Regions from separate parts of the Yersinia alsatica genome, predicted to be linked through region 1. Evidence: predicted binding sites of a transcription regulator. Region 1 holds the regulator's gene; the other holds the start of a gene.

Region 1 (10,233 bases):
GGCGCATTGAGATCCCTGGCTTGCCGGAGCTGACCGATGTGGGGAGCAAACGCTGCCACGATTTGACAGAAAATACCTGCTTATTGCCACAACTGGGTTCTGGTCCGGATAGCAATAATCTGGGTTCCGGCCACTTTACCCGTGATGACTACATTGAAATTCTGAAATACGCTAAAGCTCGCCAAATTGACGTCATTCCTGAAATTGATATGCCAGCCCACGCCCGTGCGGCAGTGGTGTCGATGGAAGCGCGTTACAACAATTTGATGAAGCAGGGCAAAGAGAAAGAAGCTAACGAATTCCGCTTGCTTGACCCGACAGATGACTCCAACACCACCTCGGTGCAGTTCTATGAGCGCAAAAGTTATCTGAACCCGTGTCTGGATTCATCGAAGCGTTTTGTCGATAAAGTGATTGGCGAAATGGCCCAGATGCACAAAGAAGCGGGCATGCCATTAACCACGTGGCATTTTGGTGGTGATGAAGCGAAAAACATTCGTCTGGGAGCCGGTTTCCAAGACAAAAATGGCACCATTGAGCCGGGCAAAGGCATCATTGATAAGAGTGTTGAAGATAAGCCATGGGCTAAGTCTCAGGTATGTCAGGACATGGTCAAGCAAGGCAAAATTCAGGATGTTGAGCATCTCTCCAGCCACTTCGCTATTGAAGTCAGCAAACTGGTTAATGCTCACGGCATCGAAAAAATGCAGGCTTGGCAAGATGGTTTGAAAGACGCTAAGGATTCGAAAGCCTTTGCGACCAAACGGGTTGGCGTTAACTTCTGGGATACCCTCTACTGGGGCGGGGCTGACTCCATCAATGATTGGGCCAATAAAGGTTATGAAGTGGTTGCCTCTAACCCGGATTATGTCTACTTCGATATGCCTTATGAAGTTAATCCGAATGAACGCGGTTACTACTGGGCGACGCGTTTTAGTGATGAAGCCAAAGTCTTCAGTTTTGCCCCAGATAACATGCCGCAAAACGCCGAAACCTCGGTTGACCGTGATGGCAACCATTTCAGTGCGAAGAGTGATAAGCCATGGCCGGGTGTGCACGGGATTTCAGGTCAATCATGGAATGAAACCGTACGTACTGACCAACAGATGGAATACATGATTTTCCCACGGGTATTGCCGCTGGCTGAACGTGCCTGGCACCGCGCATCTTGGGAACAAGATTACAAGGCGGGCCGAGAGTACCAAGGTGGCGAAACACATCTGGTCGATACCGTGGCATTGAACACCGATTGGCAGCGCTTCGCTAATATCATGGGCCAGCGCGAATTGGCAAAACTGGATAAAGCCGGTATTGCATACCGCTTGCCGGTACCGGGGGCTCGTGTGGTCAACGGCGTATTGGAAGCCAATATCTCCTTGCCGGGGCTGATTATCGAGTATTCCACTGATGGCGGTAAGCAGTGGCAGAAGTATGATGTCAAGGTGCAATCTAAAGTCAGCGGTGATGTGTTAATCCGCTCGACTAGCCCAGACGGAAAGCGCAGTAGCCGCGCTGAGCCAGTGAAAGTTTGATGATTGTTGTTAAAGTGCTGTGTCTGATGTTATCTCCTGTTTGCTAGGTTCTTTAGGTAAACAATATTAAGTGAAGTTGAGTTGATGGTTTTTCCCCCGGCAAGTCCGGGTTTTTTTTTGCCCAAAATAGTGCCATAGCACCCTGATAAGGGCAGTGAGATACATTGACGTCGAAACGAGTAAGGGACAAACATGAACGGCGGAGGGGCGAGATATAAATAAGAATGACCACCTGACTCCCGACTGAACAGGAAAGGTGGCCATCTTGCTGATGGATAATGCTATCCAGATAATAGAGTGCCGTTATCTGGATTAAAAACAAACCCTAAGGTTATTCGGTACTTAAAATCTCAGCGCTTAAAGTCTTTATAAAATCAATGCGATAATATCATGCCCAATAAATATCAAAGTGCAGGAAGGTGGCTATCGATAGAATCCCGATGAGCTTACATCAGTAAGTGATTCGGGTGAGTGAGAGCCAGCCAACACACCTGCAGTGTGAAAGATGATGGGCATATTTTATCTTTTATCGTGCGCAGACTCATTTTCACGGCAATCGCCGGTCTCACAGTGGCCGTATAGATACAGACTGTGGTTAGTCAGCTTGATACCATGCTGTTTAGCAATTTCACGTTGAAGAGATTCAATGGATTCATTACTAAACTCAATCACTTTGCCACAATCCAGGCAAATCAGGTGATCGTGATGATGTTGCTGCGTCAGCTCAAAGACTGATTTGCCGCCTTCGAAATTGTGGCGGGTAACAATACCGGCATCATCAAACTGGTTCAGTACACGGTAAACCGTCGCCAAACCAATTTCTTCGCCCATATCAATCAGCTTTTTATAAAGATCTTCCGCACTGACATGGTGGCACTCTGGATTTTGCAACACTTCCAGAATCTTAAGACGGGGCAGTGTTACCTTCAAACCAGCGTTTTTTAAGGCTTTGTTGTTGTCAGTCATGCGGATTCAGTCCTGTTACTATCGATTCAAATTAAGGCTGTTCAGCCTATGACATCCGTGGCGCAATCATTACGATTGCGTCTCATTATAGAACTGCTAGCCCTAAATGAAAACCGTGGTTGTTAACAAAGATATAATTGCACACTTTGTCCGATTAATCATGCAATGTATTGATGAATGGGATTGTTGCATCATTTAAGTATAAGGCCGCTATAGGCAACGTTACAAATTTGTAGCGGTTTATTTTCATTTTGCACGCATCATGCTGCTGATTTGTGGGCTGCTTAACAAAGCTCATTCTGACAACAAATGACACCGCGCATATTTTGCGGTTATTGGCTTTGGCAAAATGGGATTAAAGGGTTGGGGCAGACAAAAAAAGAGTTCAAAGGGGGAGGAGAGTTAACGGAAACGCTCGGCGCTATGCAATATCACCTCAGCGTTTCCGATCTAACAAATTAACCGGTGATCTCGGCCAAATTCAGTTCTTCGCTGATCTGTTTTACCCAAGCTTCAACACGTTCATTCGTCAGTTCTGGCTGCCTATCTTCATCAATGGCTAAACCAATGAAGTGATCATCATCAGCCAAGCCTTTAGAGGCTTCGAAGTGGTAGCCAGCGGTTGGCCAGTGACCGACGATTGCAGCACCGCGAGGTTCGATGATATCGCGCACGGTACCCATCGCATCACAGAAATATTCTGCGTAGTCTTCCTGATCGCCACAACCGAACAAAGCCACTAGCTTGCCGTTAAAATCGATCTCTTCCAATGTTGGGAAGAAATCATCCCAATCACATTGGGCTTCACCGTAATACCAAGTTGGGATACCAAGCAGCAGAATATCGAAGCCTTCTAAATCTTCTTTACTGCTTTTAGCAATGTCGTGAACCTCAGCAACATCTTTGCCCAGTTGCTTTTGGATCATCTTGGCAATGTTTTCGGTATTGCCAGTATCGCTGCCAAAGAAAATGCCTACAGTTGCCATATAACTTAATACCTTTTAAATTCAAATAGTTATGTTAAACACTGAGCGCGTTGCCCAACAATATAACACATGTATAGGGCGACATCATGCCAGAAAACGCCCTCGGGCTCATATCAAGTTTATGTGATATTAAATTTTTGTGAGTCGCTCAATCTTGCAATGTCATTGCCGATAACCTTTGTGTAACCGGAAGGTTGCAATTTGCGGTGCCAGGGGGAAAACCGTCAGATGAGAGTTTGTCGGGAAAGGAGTCGTCGTTAGCTGTATGGAACGTCCTTTATTGCTTTTCGGTCATCAAATAACACCAGAGTCTCTAACGGTAACCATCCGATATATAAGGGGAACGAACATGCAGGTTTTAAAAAATATTACCATCAGGGCAGCATTACTTTGGGTGCTTGGCGCTTTTTGTCTGCTCTGGGGCGGTGTATCGGCTTATACGCTGCTATCACTCAATCAACTGACCCAATCTTCTAACGCCAATGCGGTGTTGGTGGAAAACATGAATTTGGTCAATCAGGGGACGGACCAATATTTTCGTATGGTGACTCGTCTTGCCCGGTCGGTGGATTATCGCCAAAACGGTAATATCGCGGATGCAGATAAAGAACTCAGCTCATCTAACGTCGCGCTGGATAATCTGAAGAAAAAGCTCGCAGAATTTAAAGCTATCGACCACGCACAAATTGATCCCGCTTTAGTCGCTGGAGTGATTGATGGATGGAGTGGATTAATTGAACAGGGCGTAACGCCGCTTTATCAGGCGGCAATGGACAACAATAGTGCGGTTTATCAGGATTTAGCCAAAAAAACCGTGCCAGCGTTGAGCCGCCAATATGGGGCTGTCGCCGAAACATTTAATCAGGCTGCATCTAAAGCTATTGGCGTGGCGAAAGATCAATTCTCGCACTTAACCAAAGTAAGCAGCATTACGCTTATCTCTGCGCTGATCGCCGGTCTGGTGATTTTATTGGCAACAGACCGCTATCTGGTGGCCAATCTGGTACGTCCATTAGACGATATTCGTGCGCATTTCCGGGTGATTGCTTCCGGTCAATTGGGGCAGCCTATTGTTGATTTTGGCCGTAATTGTGTTGGGCAATTATTTCCGCTGTTACGTGATGTGCAAACCAGTCTGGTCAACACCGTGCAAGCGATTCGTAGCAGCACTGATGGGATTTACCATGGTGCCGCCGAGATTTCTGCGGGTAATACCGATTTATCATCCCGTACCGAGCAGCAGGCTGCCGCCCTTGAAGAAACCGCCGCGAGCATGGAGCAGCTAACCGCGACGGTAAAACACAATGCTGATAATGCGCATCATGCCAGCCAACTGGCGGCTAATGCCTCGGCAACTGCGAAAAAAGGCGGCGTGTTGGTGGCGGATGTGGTGAATACCATGAATGAGATTTCAGCCAGTTCGCGCAAAATCGCCGATATCACGACTGTGATTAACAGTATCGCTTTCCAAACTAATATCCTGGCGCTGAATGCGGCAGTTGAAGCGGCCCGCGCCGGTGAACAAGGCCGTGGTTTTGCCGTGGTGGCCAGTGAAGTACGTAATCTTGCTCAGCGCAGTGCACAAGCCGCGAAAGAGATTGATAGTTTGATTAATGAGTCGGTTAGCCGGGTCAGCAGTGGTTCAGCTCTGGTGGAGAGCGCCGGTGCAACTATGGATGAGATTGTGCGTTCCATCACCAATGTGACTGATTTGATGGGCGAGATTGCATCTGCTTCTGATGAGCAAAGCAAAGGTATCACTCAGGTTGGGCAGGCGGTGGCTGAAATGGACAGTGTGACCCAGCAGAATGCCGCATTAGTACAAGAAGCTTCCCGAGCTGCCGCTTCACTCGAGGAACAAGCCACTCAGTTGAACCGGGCGGTTGCCGTGTTTAAATTGCAGTCAGACGAGGCGCGAGCAAAACCGGCGGCAAAACCGCGGGCGAAAGTATTGGCAGTAGCACCTGCTGCCAGCAAGCTAGACAGCAATGCAAACTGGGAAACATTCTAAGAGATAGGGGATAAAGTAATAACGGCGTGGCGCAATGGATTACGCCACGCCGTCGTGGTAACCGAAAGGTTAAAATCCGTCTTGTGAGTGCTCTAATTGAGCAAGTAACATCTGTTCAATCAGTTCACTGCGGCTGATGTTACGCTGCTCAGCAAGGCTGTTGAGAGCATCGACGGCATCAGCATTAATTTTCAGTTCCACGCGTCGTAAGCCACGTACTTTATCGCGCCGTAGTTGATTTCGCTTATTAATTCTAAGCTGTTCATCACGGGATAATGGGTTTGTTTTCGGTCGCCCCGGACGGCGTTCATCTGCGAACAGATCCAGCGTCGTGCGATCCGTTTGTTCTTTTGCCATAGGTAGCGGACTACAAGGGATTTACATCAAGAAGCTTGATGATTTGGTTTACACGTTTCAAGTTGAGAACATAGATAGAATGCATTGAGTGACCTAGTATCCTACAGCTTGAATTTGCATTTGCCACCAAACCGCGTAGCAAATTTATAGCGCGCCATAATACCCCAGCCAACCGAGCAACGACAATGCTTTACTGTGATTAGATTGGGCTAATTTGTTCTTTTTTGCACAATTTTTCCACAGGTAATACATTTCTTTTCCCCAGGGGATAATTTTTAAACAATCCCGCTGGCCGCCAACTTTATTCGGCATCAATAAAGCGATGAATCGCGCGCAATACTGATTCTGGTTTTTCTGCGTGTACCCAATGGCCGGTTCCGGCCACTACATGGGCACGAGCTTGCGGAAACTGACGGGCAATCTCATCGCGATAGCTGTCTTGGATATAGGGCGATAGCTCACCACGAATAAACAAAATCGGGTGGGGCCAAGGGGGAATGGGTTGCCAACCAACAATATTTTCGTATTGGCTCCACAGGGCAGGCACATCAAATCGCCATTCGCCATTGTGGAATGATTTTAATAAGAACTGAATAACACCTTCTTCTTTTATTGATTCACGCATTAGTTGGGCAGCTTGCTGGCGCTGAGTCACCCCCGCGGCACTGACCGCATTGATAGCCGCAAAAATCTGGTCATGGCGGCGCACCTGATAATTAATAGGGGCGATATCAATGGCAACCAGCTTTTCAATGCGGTCTGGTGCAATAGCGGTCATCGCCATGGCGACTTTACCGCCCATTGAGTGACCAATAATAATCGCTTTCTCAATAGCGAGCTGGTCCATTAATTCCAGCACGTCCTGTGCCATCTCCGGGTAACTGACCAGCGGCGAACGTGGGGATAATCCGTGGTCGCGTAGGTCAACCTGAATCACGTCATGGTCTTGGTGCAAGTCACGAGCGAGCACCCCAAGGTTATCAAGGTTACCAAATAACCCATGAATGAGAATGATGGGCAGGGATGGCGTGGGAGAAAGTGCGTTTTGTAAGCGGAAGTTTAATTTCATGGCGAAGTTCATACTGAGAGATATTGTGGTTAGGGTATCATGACTGAGTGAAGGTGTGCTGCTCCACGATTATTTGCCTTATCAGGTATATGTGGGTGATTGAGTCATTACTGAGGCGTTGAGGGGATTTATCCGGCTAAAGCCATGATAATGGTACTCGTTAACGCGCTTTGACTTTATAATCCTAAGATATGCATAAGAAAGTAGAAAACCGTACTGGATAAAGATGAAAACTATTGAACTCGACGAAGAACTTTATCGCTATATTGCCAGCCATACGCAACACATTGGCGAGAGCGCGTCCGATATTTTACGGCGCATGCTGAAGTTTACCGCTGGCCAGCCGGTACCTAATTTGCCTGCCAATAATAATGATGCAGCCAAAACGGTGGTCGCGCCAGCGCCACGAGACCGGGTTCGTGCAGTGCGTGAATTGCTGCTGTCCGATGAGTATGCGGAGCAAAACAGAGCAGTTAACCGCTTTATGTTGGTGTTATCAACATTATATACCTTGGATGCACAGGCATTTACCGAGGCCACAGAATCATTACATGGCCGCACCCGGGTCTATTTTGCCGGCGATCAGCAGACATTATTGCAAAACGGGACGCACACCAAGCCCAAACATGTCCCTGGTACGCCATACTGGGTTATTACCAATACCAATACCGAGCGTAAACGCAGCATGGTGCAACATATCATGCTGACAATGCAGTTCCCGCCGGAGTTGACTGATAAAGTCTGCGGGACTATCTGATTTCATTTAACCATCCTCTTTTACCGCTGCTGGCTTTTAATGCGTCATCAGGGGTAAAAGTGCAAGCTTATAGGGAGTCGTGACTGTGGCTAATCACCCTCGTGCTGGGCAAGCTGCTCAGCAAAGCGATTTGATTAATGTTGCTCAACTCACATCGCAATATTATGTATTGCAACCTGATGCTGAAAACCCAGCCCATGCGGTTAAGTTTGGTACTTCTGGTCACCGTGGCAGTGCGGCACGCCACAGTTTTAATGAAGCTCATATTTTGGCTATTGCTCAGGCGATTGCTGAAGTTCGTCACCAGCACGGTATCACCGGCCCATGTTATGTGGGGAAAGATACCCACGCACTGTCTGAACCCGCGTTTATTTCGGTCTTGGAAGTGTTGACGGCGAATGGCGTAGATGTTGTCGTGCAGCAAGACAATGGCTTCACTCCGACTCCGGCAATTTCCCATGCCATTCTTTGTTATAACGCCAAGGGTAAAGATCTGGCTGATGGCATTGTTATTACGCCATCACACAACCCACCTGAAGATGGCGGCATCAAATACAATCCACCTAATGGTGGCCCAGCTGATACCAATCTGACTTCGGTCATTGAAAAGCGAGCTAACCAATTGCTCAGCTTGAAATTAGACGGTGTTAAACGTCAGACACTGGATAAAGCCTGGAAGGGGAATCATCTGCGTGAGCAGGATTTGATTCAGCCGTATGTTGAAGGTTTGGTTGATGTGGTGGATATCCCCGCCATTCAAAATGCAGGTCTTAAGTTAGGTGTTGATCCACTCGGTGGTTCCGGTATTGCCTATTGGCAACGTATTGGCGAGCACTATAAGTTGGATCTGACGCTGGTTAATGATTCCATCGATCAAACTTTCCGCTTTATGCATCTGGATCATGATGGCGTGATCCGTATGGATTGCTCATCAGAATCGGCTATGGCTGGTTTACTGGCACTGCGTGATAAATTTGATTTAGCTTTTGCCAATGACCCGGATTATGACCGTCACGGCATTGTCACACCGACCGGGTTAATGAATCCGAATCATTATCTAGCGGTATCAATCAATTACTTGTTCCAGCATCGTCCACAATGGGGCGCTGATGTGGCGGTCGGTAAAACACTGGTATCCAGTGCGATGATTGATAGAGTGGTGGCCGATTTAGGCCGTAAGCTGGTGGAAGTTCCTGTCGGGTTCAAATGGTTTGTCGACGGATTACACGACGGCAGCTTTGGTTTTGGTGGCGAAGAGAGCGCTGGAGCATCTTTCCTGCGTTTTAATGGCAAACCTTGGTCGACGGATAAAGACGGCATTATCATGTGTTTGTTAGCGGCTGAAATTACAGCTGTTACCGGTAAAAATCCACAGCATCACTATGATGATCTGGCCAAGCGCTTTGGTGCTCCAAGTTATAACCGCATTCAGGCTCCAGCAACTCAGGCGCAAAAAAATGCCCTGTCTAAGCTCTCGCCTGAAATGGTGAAAGCCAGCACATTGGCGGGCGACCCTATAACTGCTCGTTTGACTACAGCACCGGGCAATGGCGCGTCTATTGGTGGTCTGAAAGTGATGACCGACAATGGTTGGTTTGCTGCTCGCCCATCGGGTACTGAAGATGCTTATAAAATTTACTGTGAAAGCTTCCTTGGCGCAGAGCACCGCGAAAAGATAGAGCAAGAAGCGGTAGATATTGTCAGTGAAGTGTTGGCTGGTAAATAATCATCACCGGTAAGAAATAGAAATAGCGCTGTCTGGCGCTATTTCTTCTTAGTCAATTTACGCTAAAACGGTGTGATAGCTTTGCTATGAATAATCAGTTATAGCAGCAAGCGGTCTGGAAGAGTTATATATTATTGAATTATAGTGTTTTAAATATTTTAAATCGGTTTGTGAAGCTTCTTTGGGGGCAAAGGAAGATAGAGCCTCTGTAATGTAAGTTATATCAGGTACGTTATCGCCGAAATATAAAGAATTATTTTGGTACATTTGTTGTAATGCCTTATTTTTATCCTTAAGTACATCAATAAGTTTTTTTCCTGTCAAGATCTCGGTATCTGGCATCCTATGAGCAAAAACTTCAGATAAGTCAGTTCGATAATAATCACTAAAGTCATTTCTTGTTGTCAATTGTGATAGCAATTTATCAGGATTATCCACGTGTTGCCTTACTATCTCAGTAATTAATTTCGCATGATTCTTTTTATGATCATTATCATCATCAATATATGATTTTGTCTGTAAGTGTTTAATTTTGTAGCCATCTTTTGCATATTGATCTTTGATTACTATAACGAGATTATTATGGTGTTTTTCGATACTTGATATGACTAAGTGATTACCATAGCGTTCATATTTCAATTCATGGAAATAGTAATCTTCAATGATAATGGTGTTTTCTTCACCACCATATTCAACGATCATATTAATTCCATCATGAGCAAAGAATCCATAACGGTCATTACCCCTTCCTCCGGCTAAATAATCGTTATTTTTTCCCCCAAAGATAAGATCATTTCCGTTTCCAGCAAATATTATATCGTTGCCACGT
Region 2 (10,233 bases), 1.1 Mb from region 1:
TTGGCCGATTATATTGTTGAGTTCCGCCAACTGCTGGATAGCCATAATCTGGCTTATGGCATGTTTGGCCATGTGGATGCCGGGGTGTTGCATGTGCGTCCGGCGCTGGACATGTGCGATCCTCAGCAAGAGATGCTGATGAAGCAGATTTCTGATCAAGTGGTGCAACTGACGGCGCGCTATGGCGGCCTGTTGTGGGGCGAGCACGGCAAAGGCTTCCGCGCAGAATACAGCCCGGAGTTTTTCGGTGAAGTGCTGTACAGCGAACTGCGGCGTATTAAGTCCGCGTTCGACCCAGATAATCGGTTGAATCCGGGGAAAATTTGTTCGCCATTGGGCAGTGATGCCCCGATGATGAAAGTGGATACCTCGGATAAGCGCGGGACGCTGGACCGACGTATTCCATTGGCGGTCAGAACCTCTTTCCGCGGGGCGATGGAATGTAATGGCAACGGATTATGCTTCAATTTTGATGCTCGCAGCCCAATGTGCCCATCAATGAAGATAACGGGCGACCGAATTCATTCCCCCAAAGGGCGGGCAACGTTGGTGCGCGAGTGGTTACGGCTACTGTCCGACCAAGGTGTTGATCCCGTGGCATTGGAGAAAGGGCTGGCAACCCAGCGCCCAAGTCTGCGCAGTTTGATTGAAAAGACCCGCAATAGTTGGGCCGCCCGTCAAGGCGATTATGATTTCTCGCATGAAGTTAAAGAGGCGATGTCGGGCTGTCTGGCATGTAAAGCTTGCTCGACCCAGTGCCCGATAAAAATTGATGTGCCGGGCTTCCGCTCGCGCTTCCTACAGCTGTATCACACTCGTTATCATCGGCCACTGCGCGATTATGTGGTTGCCGGGGTTGAAAGTTATGCTCCGTTGATGGCGAAAACGCCGAAACTGTTTAACTTCTTCTTGAAGCAACCTTGGGTCAGTGAATTAAGCCGTAAAAGCATTGGAATGGTGGATTTACCCCTGCTTTCCAGCCCCACGTTGAAGCAGTCGCTGTCGGGGCATTATGCCAGCACCATGACACTGGAGCAGTTGGAAAAACTGCCGGAGGCGGAGCGACGCCAACATGTGTTAGTCGTGCAGGATCCTTTCACTAGCTACTATGATGCTCAGGTGGTGGCTGATTTTGTCCGGCTGGTGGAAAAACTGGGCTTTAATCCGGTATTACTGCCATTCTCGCCGAATGGTAAAGCTCAGCATATCAAAGGATTCCTACAACGATTTGCGAAAACCGCGCGTAAGACAGCGGATTTCCTGAATCGCATCGCGCAATTGGGCATGCCAATGGTGGGGGTTGATCCGGCGCTGGTGCTCTGTTATCGCGATGAATATAAAGAGATTCTGGGTGAGAGCCGCGGTGACTTCAATGTGCAATTGGTGCATGAATGGTTGCAGGTGGCACTGGCGGAGCAGCCGGAGTGTCCAGAACAGCAAATGAGTGGCGAATCCTGGTATCTGTTTGGTCATTGCACTGAAACCACCGCACTGCCAGCCAGTAGCCAGCATTGGATATCGATATTCTCCCGTTACGGTGCCAAACTGGAAAGTGTCAGTGTGGGATGCTGCGGTATGGCCGGAACTTATGGCCATGAAGCCAAAAACATCGATAATTCATTGGGTATCTATGCACTATCCTGGCAGCAAGCATTGCAAAAACTGCCGGGGAAACGTTGCTTAGCCACCGGCTATTCTTGCCGTAGCCAAGTTAAGCGGGTTGAAGGCAGTGGCTTGCGCCATCCATTACAGGCTTTGCTTGAGCTGGTTTAACTCGTGGGTTCAAGTGACAAATCTGCCGGGAGCAGATTTGAACGCTGCTTGCAGCGGCCTCGCAGAGGCGAGGCCCATGGATGGGCCGAGTAACGAGAGCAGCTAACAACGCTGCAATTTCAAGAACGAAGGTATTAGCCAAAGTCATTGGAATTGCAGGTAGGCGGCAAACGAAGTCATCCCGATGAGCTGACATGGCTCAGTGATTCGGGTGAGTGAGAGCAGCTAACAACGCTGCAATTTCAAGAACGAAGGCTAAAGGGGAGACAGAATGCTGTGGAAACGCACCGCGACACTAGAACAACTAAATCAGCAAAGCCAAAACTGCATGGTAGGGCATTTGGGCATCGAGTTTACCCGATTCTCAGATGACGAACTGGAAGCGACTATGCCGGTAGATAACCGCACAACTCAGCCTTTTGGTCTGCTGCATGGCGGCGCGTCGGTGGTGTTGGCGGAGTCATTGGGTTCTATGGCCGGTTATCTGTGTACTGTCGAGGGGCAACAAGTGGTGGGGTTGGAAATTAATGCCAACCATCTTAAGGCGGTGCGATCTGGCAAAGTCCGTGGTTGTTGTCGGGCGATTCATGTTGGCCGCAGCCATCAAGTTTGGCAGATTGAAATCTATGACGAGCAGGATAACCTGTGTTGCACTTCCCGCTTAACCACCGCAGTATTAACCCGTTAACAATAAATAACCCTATAAAATACAAGTCATTACTTTGCTCAGGGCGATTCAGCGGCCTTGAGCAATTCAACGTCCAGTCACTTACTTTTTCTCTCAATCGACTGACAATTTTGTTTATCCGATAAATGCGGCGAATCTCTACGATAGGTTTCCCCTGCGGAGGTTTTCAGCTAAAGTTAATGGAGAAATAGGTATTTTTTATGAATGTTTAAAAAACTCGGAGACTGACTGCGATTAGCCTCTGAGACAGCAAGGGATTCGAGTGTCACTGTAGAAATTATCGTGTTATTTCATAGTGATAAAAGTGTACTTGTTCCTCCCGACTTCTTCGGCCATCGCAGCATGTTATCTTCGTTGCCGCCTCATTCGGGGTTTAAACGACACTTTTCTTAATATCCCTGCAAAACAAACGGTTGAAGTGATAATTATTATCACTACCATTGTGATCAATCTGTGTTGATTTATCAATTATCAGCGAGAAAAAGGTAGGGCATATGCAACAGGAATCCGTCGGGACATTCTCACTCGATGACAACGTTTGGCAAGGCGTAACGATAACCGACAGCGCTGCTGCGCAAATTACCCGTCTCATGGAGCAGGACCCGGAAGTCAAAGGGTTACAGCTTGGGGTCAAGCAATCCGGTTGCGCCGGGTTTGCCTATGTTATGGATATGGCGAAAGAGCCAGCCAGCGATGCTTTGGTTTTCGAGCATGGCCGCGCCAGACTTTACGTCCCCCTCAAAGCGATGCCATTTATCGATGGCACTGAGGTGGATTACGTCCGTGAAGGGCTCAATCAAATTTTCAAATTTAATAACCCTAAAGCTCAGCATTCCTGCGGGTGTGGCGAGAGTTTTGGCGTTTGAGCGATGTAAACGAAATGACACGAAGCAATGTAGAAGTTCCAGATGATGTGCAGGCTTGGGTCAGCGACGGTCGCTACAAAGAGGGCTTCTTTACTCAACTTGCTACTGATGAGTTGGCGAAAGGCATCAATGAAGATGTCATTCGCGCCATTTCAGCGAAACGTAATGAACCTGAATGGATGCTGGAGTTTCGTTTGGGTGCTTATCGAAGTTGGCTACAAATGGAAGAGCCGCACTGGCTGAAAGCACATTATAAGAGCCTGGATTATCAGGATTATAGCTATTACTCCGCGCCATCCTGCGGCAGTTGTGATGATAGCTGTGATTCGCAACCTGGAGCGGTGCAACAATCGTCAGCGGATGGCACCACCTCGCAGGATATGTCGCAGCACAATATTAACGAGTACCTCACTGCCGAGGTCGAATCTGCTTTTGCTCAGTTAGGTGTTCCGGTACGTGAAGGGGCAGAAGTGGCGGTCGATGCTATTTTTGACTCAGTTTCTGTTGCCACCACCTATCGTGGCAAGCTGGCCGAGCAGGGCATTATTTTCTGCTCATTCGGTGAAGCAATTCAGGAGTATCCGGATCTGGTGCGTAAGTATCTGGGTTCGGTGGTTCCGGCAAAAGATAACTTTTTTGCCGCACTCAATGCGGCGGTGGCCTCTGACGGTACCTTTGTTTATGTCCCTAAAGGGGTGCGCTGCCCGATGGAGTTATCGACTTACTTCCGGATTAATGCCGCGAAAACGGGCCAGTTTGAACGCACCATCCTGATTGCTGACGAAGACAGCTACGTGAGCTACATCGAAGGGTGCTCGGCACCGGTTCGTGATAGCTATCAGCTGCATGCGGCGGTGGTCGAGGTTATTCTGCATAAAAATGCAGAAGTGAAATATTCAACCGTGCAGAACTGGTTTGCCGGAGCCGACAGCACCGGGGGTATTCTCAACTTTGTCACCAAGCGCGCCTTGTGTGAAGGGGCAGGGTCGAAAATGTCCTGGACTCAATCTGAAACAGGCTCAGCCATTACCTGGAAATACCCCAGTGTGATTCTGCAAGGGGATAACTCAATTGGCGAGTTCTTCTCGGTAGCGCTGACCAATGGTCATCAGCAGGCAGATACTGGCACCAAAATGATCCATATCGGCAAAAACACCAAATCAACCATTATTGCCAAAGGGATCTCTGCCGGTCATAGCCAAAATACCTATCGTGGTTTGGTTAAAATTCTACCCGGAGCGGATAACGCCCGTAATTTCACCCAATGCGACTCAATGCTGATTGGCCCAGACTCCGGCGCGCACACTTTCCCCTATGTGGAAGTGCGTAATAGCTCGGCGCAATTGGAGCATGAAGCGACCACTTCAAAAATTGGCGATGACCAACTGTTTTATTGCTTGCAGCGCGGTATCAGTGAAGATGATGCCATCTCAATGATTGTGAACGGCTTCTGTAAGGATGTGTTCTCTGAGTTGCCGCTGGAGTTTGCCGTCGAAGCACAGAAATTGCTCGCTATCAGCCTGGAACACAGTGTCGGCTAAGCGTTCGCTGCATAAGTAAAGTTTTGCGCTCAGGCGCACCAAGGAAACCTATGTTAAGCATCAAGAATTTAAAAGTCAGTGTCGAAGGTAACGAAATCCTTAAAGGGTTAGATCTGGAGATCAAACCCGGTGAAGTGCATGCCATCATGGGGCCGAATGGCTCAGGGAAAAGTACCTTGTCAGCGGCGTTGGCTGGGCGTGAAGAGTATGAAGTCACCGAGGGCAGTGTGACGTTCAAAGGCAAAGATTTACTCGATTTGGACCCAGAAGATCGCGCCGGTGAAGGTGTGTTTCTGGCGTTCCAATATCCGGTGGAAATTCCCGGGGTGAGTAACCATTTCTTCCTGCAAACGGCGGTTAATGCCGTGCGTAAATATCGCCAACAGGAACCTTTGGATCGCTTTGATTTTGCCGACTTTATTGAAGAGAAAATTGAGTTGCTCAAAATGCCAGCCGATCTGCTGACCCGTTCGGTTAACGTAGGTTTTTCCGGCGGTGAAAAGAAACGCAACGACATCTTGCAGATGGCGGCACTGGAGCCCTCTTTATGCATTCTGGATGAAACGGACTCAGGTCTGGATATCGATGCACTTAAAATCGTGGCAAACGGTGTTAACTCGCTGCGTGATGAAAACCGCGCATTTATTATTGTGACTCACTATCAGCGCATCCTTGACTACGTCAAACCTGACTTTGTCCATGTGCTGTATCAGGGGAAAATCATCAAATCGGGTGATTTTACACTGGTAAAACAGTTGGAGGAGCAAGGTTATGGCTGGCTTACCGACCAACAGTAAAATGCAGGAACAGCAAAGCCTTTCGGAACAACAACGTATTCTGGAACAACAGCGTATTGATGCATTAAAGCACTTCGGTCAGCTATTTAAACAGCGCCAGAATGGTTATTCCGCCGCAGCCGCCGGCCATTGGCAACAGGTGCTGCAATTAGGTTTTCCTACGGCTAAACATGAAGATTGGAAATACACGCCACTCGAGCGCCTCTTGGCCCATGACTTTGATTTTGCCCGCGCCCCGGCGGTAACACTCGCCCAGCGCGATGCCCTGTCATTGGTGCAAGATGCTCATCGGTTAGTCTTCATTGATGGGCGGTATTCTCCGCAATTAAGTGACAGTGAGTGCGGCCCGTACCAACTGACCTCGATGACAGAGAATGCACAGCTTCCCGCCGCCATCCAGCCGGAAGTCTTTTTGCATTTGACCGAAAGTCTGGCTCAAGAGAGCTGGCACCTTCGTCTGCCAGCAGGGAAACAGAGTGATAAACCACTTTATCTGCTGCATATCAGCTCAGGTAATGATTCCGATGTAGTGAATACCAGCCACTATCGCCATCATCTGACCATTGAAGCCAATGCACAGGCTGAAGTGATTGAGCATTTTGTCAGTCTTGATGAGCAGCCGCATTTTACCGGTGCGCGGCTGACCATCGCTGTCGGTGATAATGCCGAATTGAGCCATTGCAAACTGGCATTTGAAACCGCACAAAGTTACCACTTTGCTCATAATGATTTAGTGCTAGGGCGCGATGCGCGAGCGCGGAGTTATAGTTTCTTGCTCGGTGCCGGGCTGTCCCGCCATAACACCAGCGCTCAGTTGAATGGCGAGGGTGCGACGCTCTCCATTAATAGTCTGTTGTTACCGATAGGGCGTGAGATTTGCGACACCCGTACTTATCTGGAGCATAACAAAGGCTACTGTGAAAGCCGCCAGTTGCACAAAACCATTGTTCGCGAGCGGGGCAAAGCTATCTTTAATGGCATGATTAAAGTGGCTCAGCATGCTCTGAAAACTGACGGCCAGATGACCAATAATAACTTGCTGCTGAGCAAGCTGGCGGAAGTGGATACCAAGCCACAGTTGGAAATCTATGCTGATGATGTGAAATGCAGTCATGGTGCCACAGTGGGGCGAATTGATGCCGAGCAGCTATTTTATCTGCAATCACGCGGTATCAATCAAGCTGATGCACAGCAAATGATTATTTTTGCCTTTGCGGCTGAATTAACCGAAGCCATCCATGACGAAACTATCCGCAAAATAGTCTTAGCACGCATTGCTGAGCGCCTGGCCGAGGCATCGCTATGAGTATTCCTACTGAACGGTTCCCTAGTGAATCATTCCCTATAGAAAAAATAAGAGCTGATTTCCCGCTGCTGAGTCGTCAGGTCAATGGGCAGCCTTTGGTGTATCTGGACAGTGCCGCCAGTGCGCAGAAGCCACAAGTGGTGATCGACCGGGAACTTAATTTCTATCGTGAGGGTTATGCAGCCGTTCATCGGGGCATTCACACGCTGAGCGCGCAAGCAACGGAACAGATGGAAGCGGTACGTAGTCAGGTTGCCGAGTTTATTAATGCCGCATCTGCCGAAGAAATTGTGTTTGTTAAGGGCACGACTGAGGCCATCAATCTGGTGGCTAACAGCTATGGTCGCCATAGTCTGAAAGCGGGCGACAGCATTATCATCACCGAAATGGAGCATCACGCTAATATTGTGCCTTGGCAGATGCTGGCAACCGATCTGGGCGTCGAAATTCGGGTATGGCCGTTAACCGCAACAGGTGAGCTGGCGTTAAGTGCGTTGGCGGGCTTGATTGATGACACTACGCGGCTACTGGCGATTACCCAGGTTTCCAATGTGCTGGGAACGGTTAATCCTATCAAACAGATGGTCGCGCAGGCCAAAGCGGCTGGCTTGGTGGTGCTGGTGGATGGCGCGCAAGCTATCATGCATCAGAGTGTCGATGTGCAGGATTTGGGCTGTGATTTCTATGTATTCTCTGGCCACAAGCTGTATGGGCCGTCGGGCATTGGCATCTTGTATGGCAAGAGTGCTTTGTTACAACAAATGCCACCTTGGGAAGGCGGCGGCTCGATGATCAAAACCGTGAGTCTGACTCAAGGCACCACTTTTGCTGATGCGCCGTGGCGCTTTGAAGCTGGCTCTCCCAATACCGCGGGAATTATGGGGCTTGGCGCGGCAATCAGTTATGTGAATCAGTTGGGGCTTGCCTCTATCCAGCAATATGAGCAATCACTCATGCAGTATGCATTGCAGCAGTTGGGGCAGATCCCGAGCCTGAAAATCTATGGTCCGGCAAAACGGGCCGGGGTGATTGCCTTCAACCTTGGCCCACATCATGCTTATGATGTAGGGAGCTTCCTTGATCAATACGGCATTGCTATTCGCACCGGGCATCATTGCGCGATGCCGCTGATGTCATTCTATCAGGTGCCTAGTATGTGCCGTGCATCGCTGGCGCTTTATAATACCCCGGAAGAAGTCGATAGACTGGTGAGTGGGTTACAACGCATCGAAAAATTGCTGGGCTAAGCGCAGACAGTCCGCGACAATGCCCCCTAAAGCCGACTATCATTTTAAGCAGTCGGCTTTTATTTTGGCTTTTATACCCAATCGATTTTGAGCTGCCGGTAGGCGGTAACAAAATGAACTCAACGACTTGAGTAAATGATGGCAGCCAACACCGCTGCGCTTGAAATATGACGGGTAACTTCAGTAATAGGAAGCATGTTATGGCGGGTTTGCCAGATAAAGATAAATTGATTCGTAACTTTTCCCGCTGTTTAAATTGGGAAGAGAAATACCTGTATGTGATCGAACTGGGCGCACAGTTGCCGCCGCTAACTGAGCAACAGCGCCAGCCAGAGAATCTTATTTCTGGTTGCCAGAGCCAGGTTTGGATCGCCATGACCCTTTCACCAACGGGGCAGGTGACTTTTACCGGTGACAGTGATGCCGCAATCGTCAAAGGTTTGGTCGCCGTGGTGTTTATTCTCTATCAGGGTTTGACCCCGCAACAGATCGTGGATTTGGATGTTCGGCCATTTTTTGCAGATTTAGCCTTGAGTCAGCACCTAACGCCTTCGCGCTCTCAAGGGCTTGAAGCGATGATCCGCGCTATTCGTACTAAAGCCGCAGCCCTAAACGTCGGCTGATCCGCACCAACATTTTGTGCTTTATTCATAGGTGACTGAGCAATTTTGCGTCATGAGTCACAGTATTAAAATGGTGAAATTTCAGCAGGTTAAATCGTCCTCCCTGCTGGAAGAAGCATAATAAATTACTTTGTAACACCTTGATTTTTAGAGATATAAATTGCCTTTATAATAAGGGCTGTTACTATATGGTGGCCTTATTATTGGCTGCTAAAATTAACGTAGATAGCCGTGTAAACCGAATTTTAAGAAGTGATGTAGGAACTAAGCATGAAACGTGCATTAACTTTGATTGGTATGTTATTCGCAACTTGTATGGCGGGAAGTATCACCGCTGCCAATGCGACCGAGTATCCTCTACCTCCAGCCAATAGCCGTCTGATTGGTGAAAATACTACTTATACCGTTCCAAATGATGGCCGTCCGCTTGAGGCTATTGCTGCCGATTATAAAATCGGTTTGTTGGGGATGCTGGAAGCTAACCCAGGTGCTGACCCGTATTTGCCATTACCGGGCTCAGTATTAACAATCCCGACTCAGATGTTGCTGCCAGATACCCCACGTGAAGGTATCGTCATCAACCTGGCTGAACTGCGTCTTTATTATTACCCTAAAGGCCAGAACAAAGTGATTGTGTACCCTATCGGTATCGGCCAGTTAGGGCGTAATACCCCAACTATGACAACGTCTGTCAGCCAGAAAATCCCGAACCCAACCTGGACACCAACAGCGAATATCCGTAAGCACTACCTGGCTGAGGGTGTTACCTTGCCAGCGGTAGTTCCTGCGGGTCCGGAAAACCCTATGGGTCTGTTTGCCATGCGTTTGGCTGCGGGTGGTGGTGAGTACCTGATTCATGGTACCAACGCCAACTTTGGTATCGGCATGCGTGTTAGCTCGGGTTGTATTCGTTTACGCCCAGATGATATTGAAGCGCTGTTCAAATCCGTACCTAAAGGTACTCGCGTCCAGATTATCAATGAGCCGGTTAAATATTCTGTAGAGCCCGATGGCAAACGTTATGTGGAAGTTCATCAGCCGTTGTCTCGTGTAGACAGTGATGATCCGCAAACCATGCCAATTGCTATCAGCAGTAGCTTGCAGAAGTTTATCAACGACAGCCAGACTGATGCACAAGTGGTTCAGGATGCAATTGTACGCCGCGCTGGCATGCCAGTTATCGTCACTGTAGGTAAGACTGCCCCTGTGCAAGCTCCGGCTACTGTAGCGCCTCAGAGCGAGCCTCAGGCACAACCACAGAACGAAGAGCAGCAACCGACTGAAGAAGCCGCTCCTAAGCTGGTTCAGCCAGGCCCGGTTTACTCTGCCGCCAATTAAGTCTTAGTCGTACCTTTGCCGTGGCAGCCAGATGTTTGCCATGGCAAAGTTTAT

What was found. Region 1 encodes Fur, which represses iron uptake genes when iron is present. Its sites were predicted from a motif close to ATAATAATGAGAACNACTATCAA; they were not measured.
Region 2: a site for Fur is predicted at 2,880-2,902, ahead of sufA (Fe-S cluster assembly scaffold SufA). Genes of this name have one in related genera too.

The regions. Positions count from the first base shown of each region.
Region 1 is NZ_CP104006.1:4,107,617-4,117,849, reverse strand. It holds gene N0H69_RS18440 (beta-N-acetylhexosaminidase) at 1-1,532, shown strand, start outside; gene fur (ferric iron uptake transcriptional regulator) at 2,052-2,498, opposite strand; gene fldA (flavodoxin FldA) at 2,957-3,484, opposite strand; gene N0H69_RS18425 (methyl-accepting chemotaxis protein) at 3,834-5,495, shown strand; gene ybfE (LexA regulated protein) at 5,565-5,852, opposite strand; gene ybfF (esterase) at 6,154-6,921, opposite strand; gene seqA (replication initiation negative regulator SeqA) at 7,148-7,678, shown strand; gene pgm (phosphoglucomutase (alpha-D-glucose-1,6-bisphosphate-dependent)) at 7,764-9,404, shown strand; gene N0H69_RS18400 (calcium-binding protein) at 9,489-10,233, opposite strand, start outside.
Region 2 is NZ_CP104006.1:3,007,683-3,017,915, forward strand. It holds gene ydiJ (D-2-hydroxyglutarate dehydrogenase YdiJ) at 1-1,773, shown strand, start outside; gene N0H69_RS13415 (hotdog fold thioesterase) at 2,045-2,461, shown strand; gene sufA (Fe-S cluster assembly scaffold SufA) at 2,956-3,327, shown strand; gene sufB (Fe-S cluster assembly protein SufB) at 3,342-4,868, shown strand; gene sufC (Fe-S cluster assembly ATPase SufC) at 4,919-5,665, shown strand; gene sufD (Fe-S cluster assembly protein SufD) at 5,640-6,971, shown strand; gene sufS (cysteine desulfurase SufS) at 6,968-8,218, shown strand; gene sufE (cysteine desulfuration protein SufE) at 8,419-8,841, shown strand; gene N0H69_RS13450 (L,D-transpeptidase family protein) at 9,112-10,179, shown strand.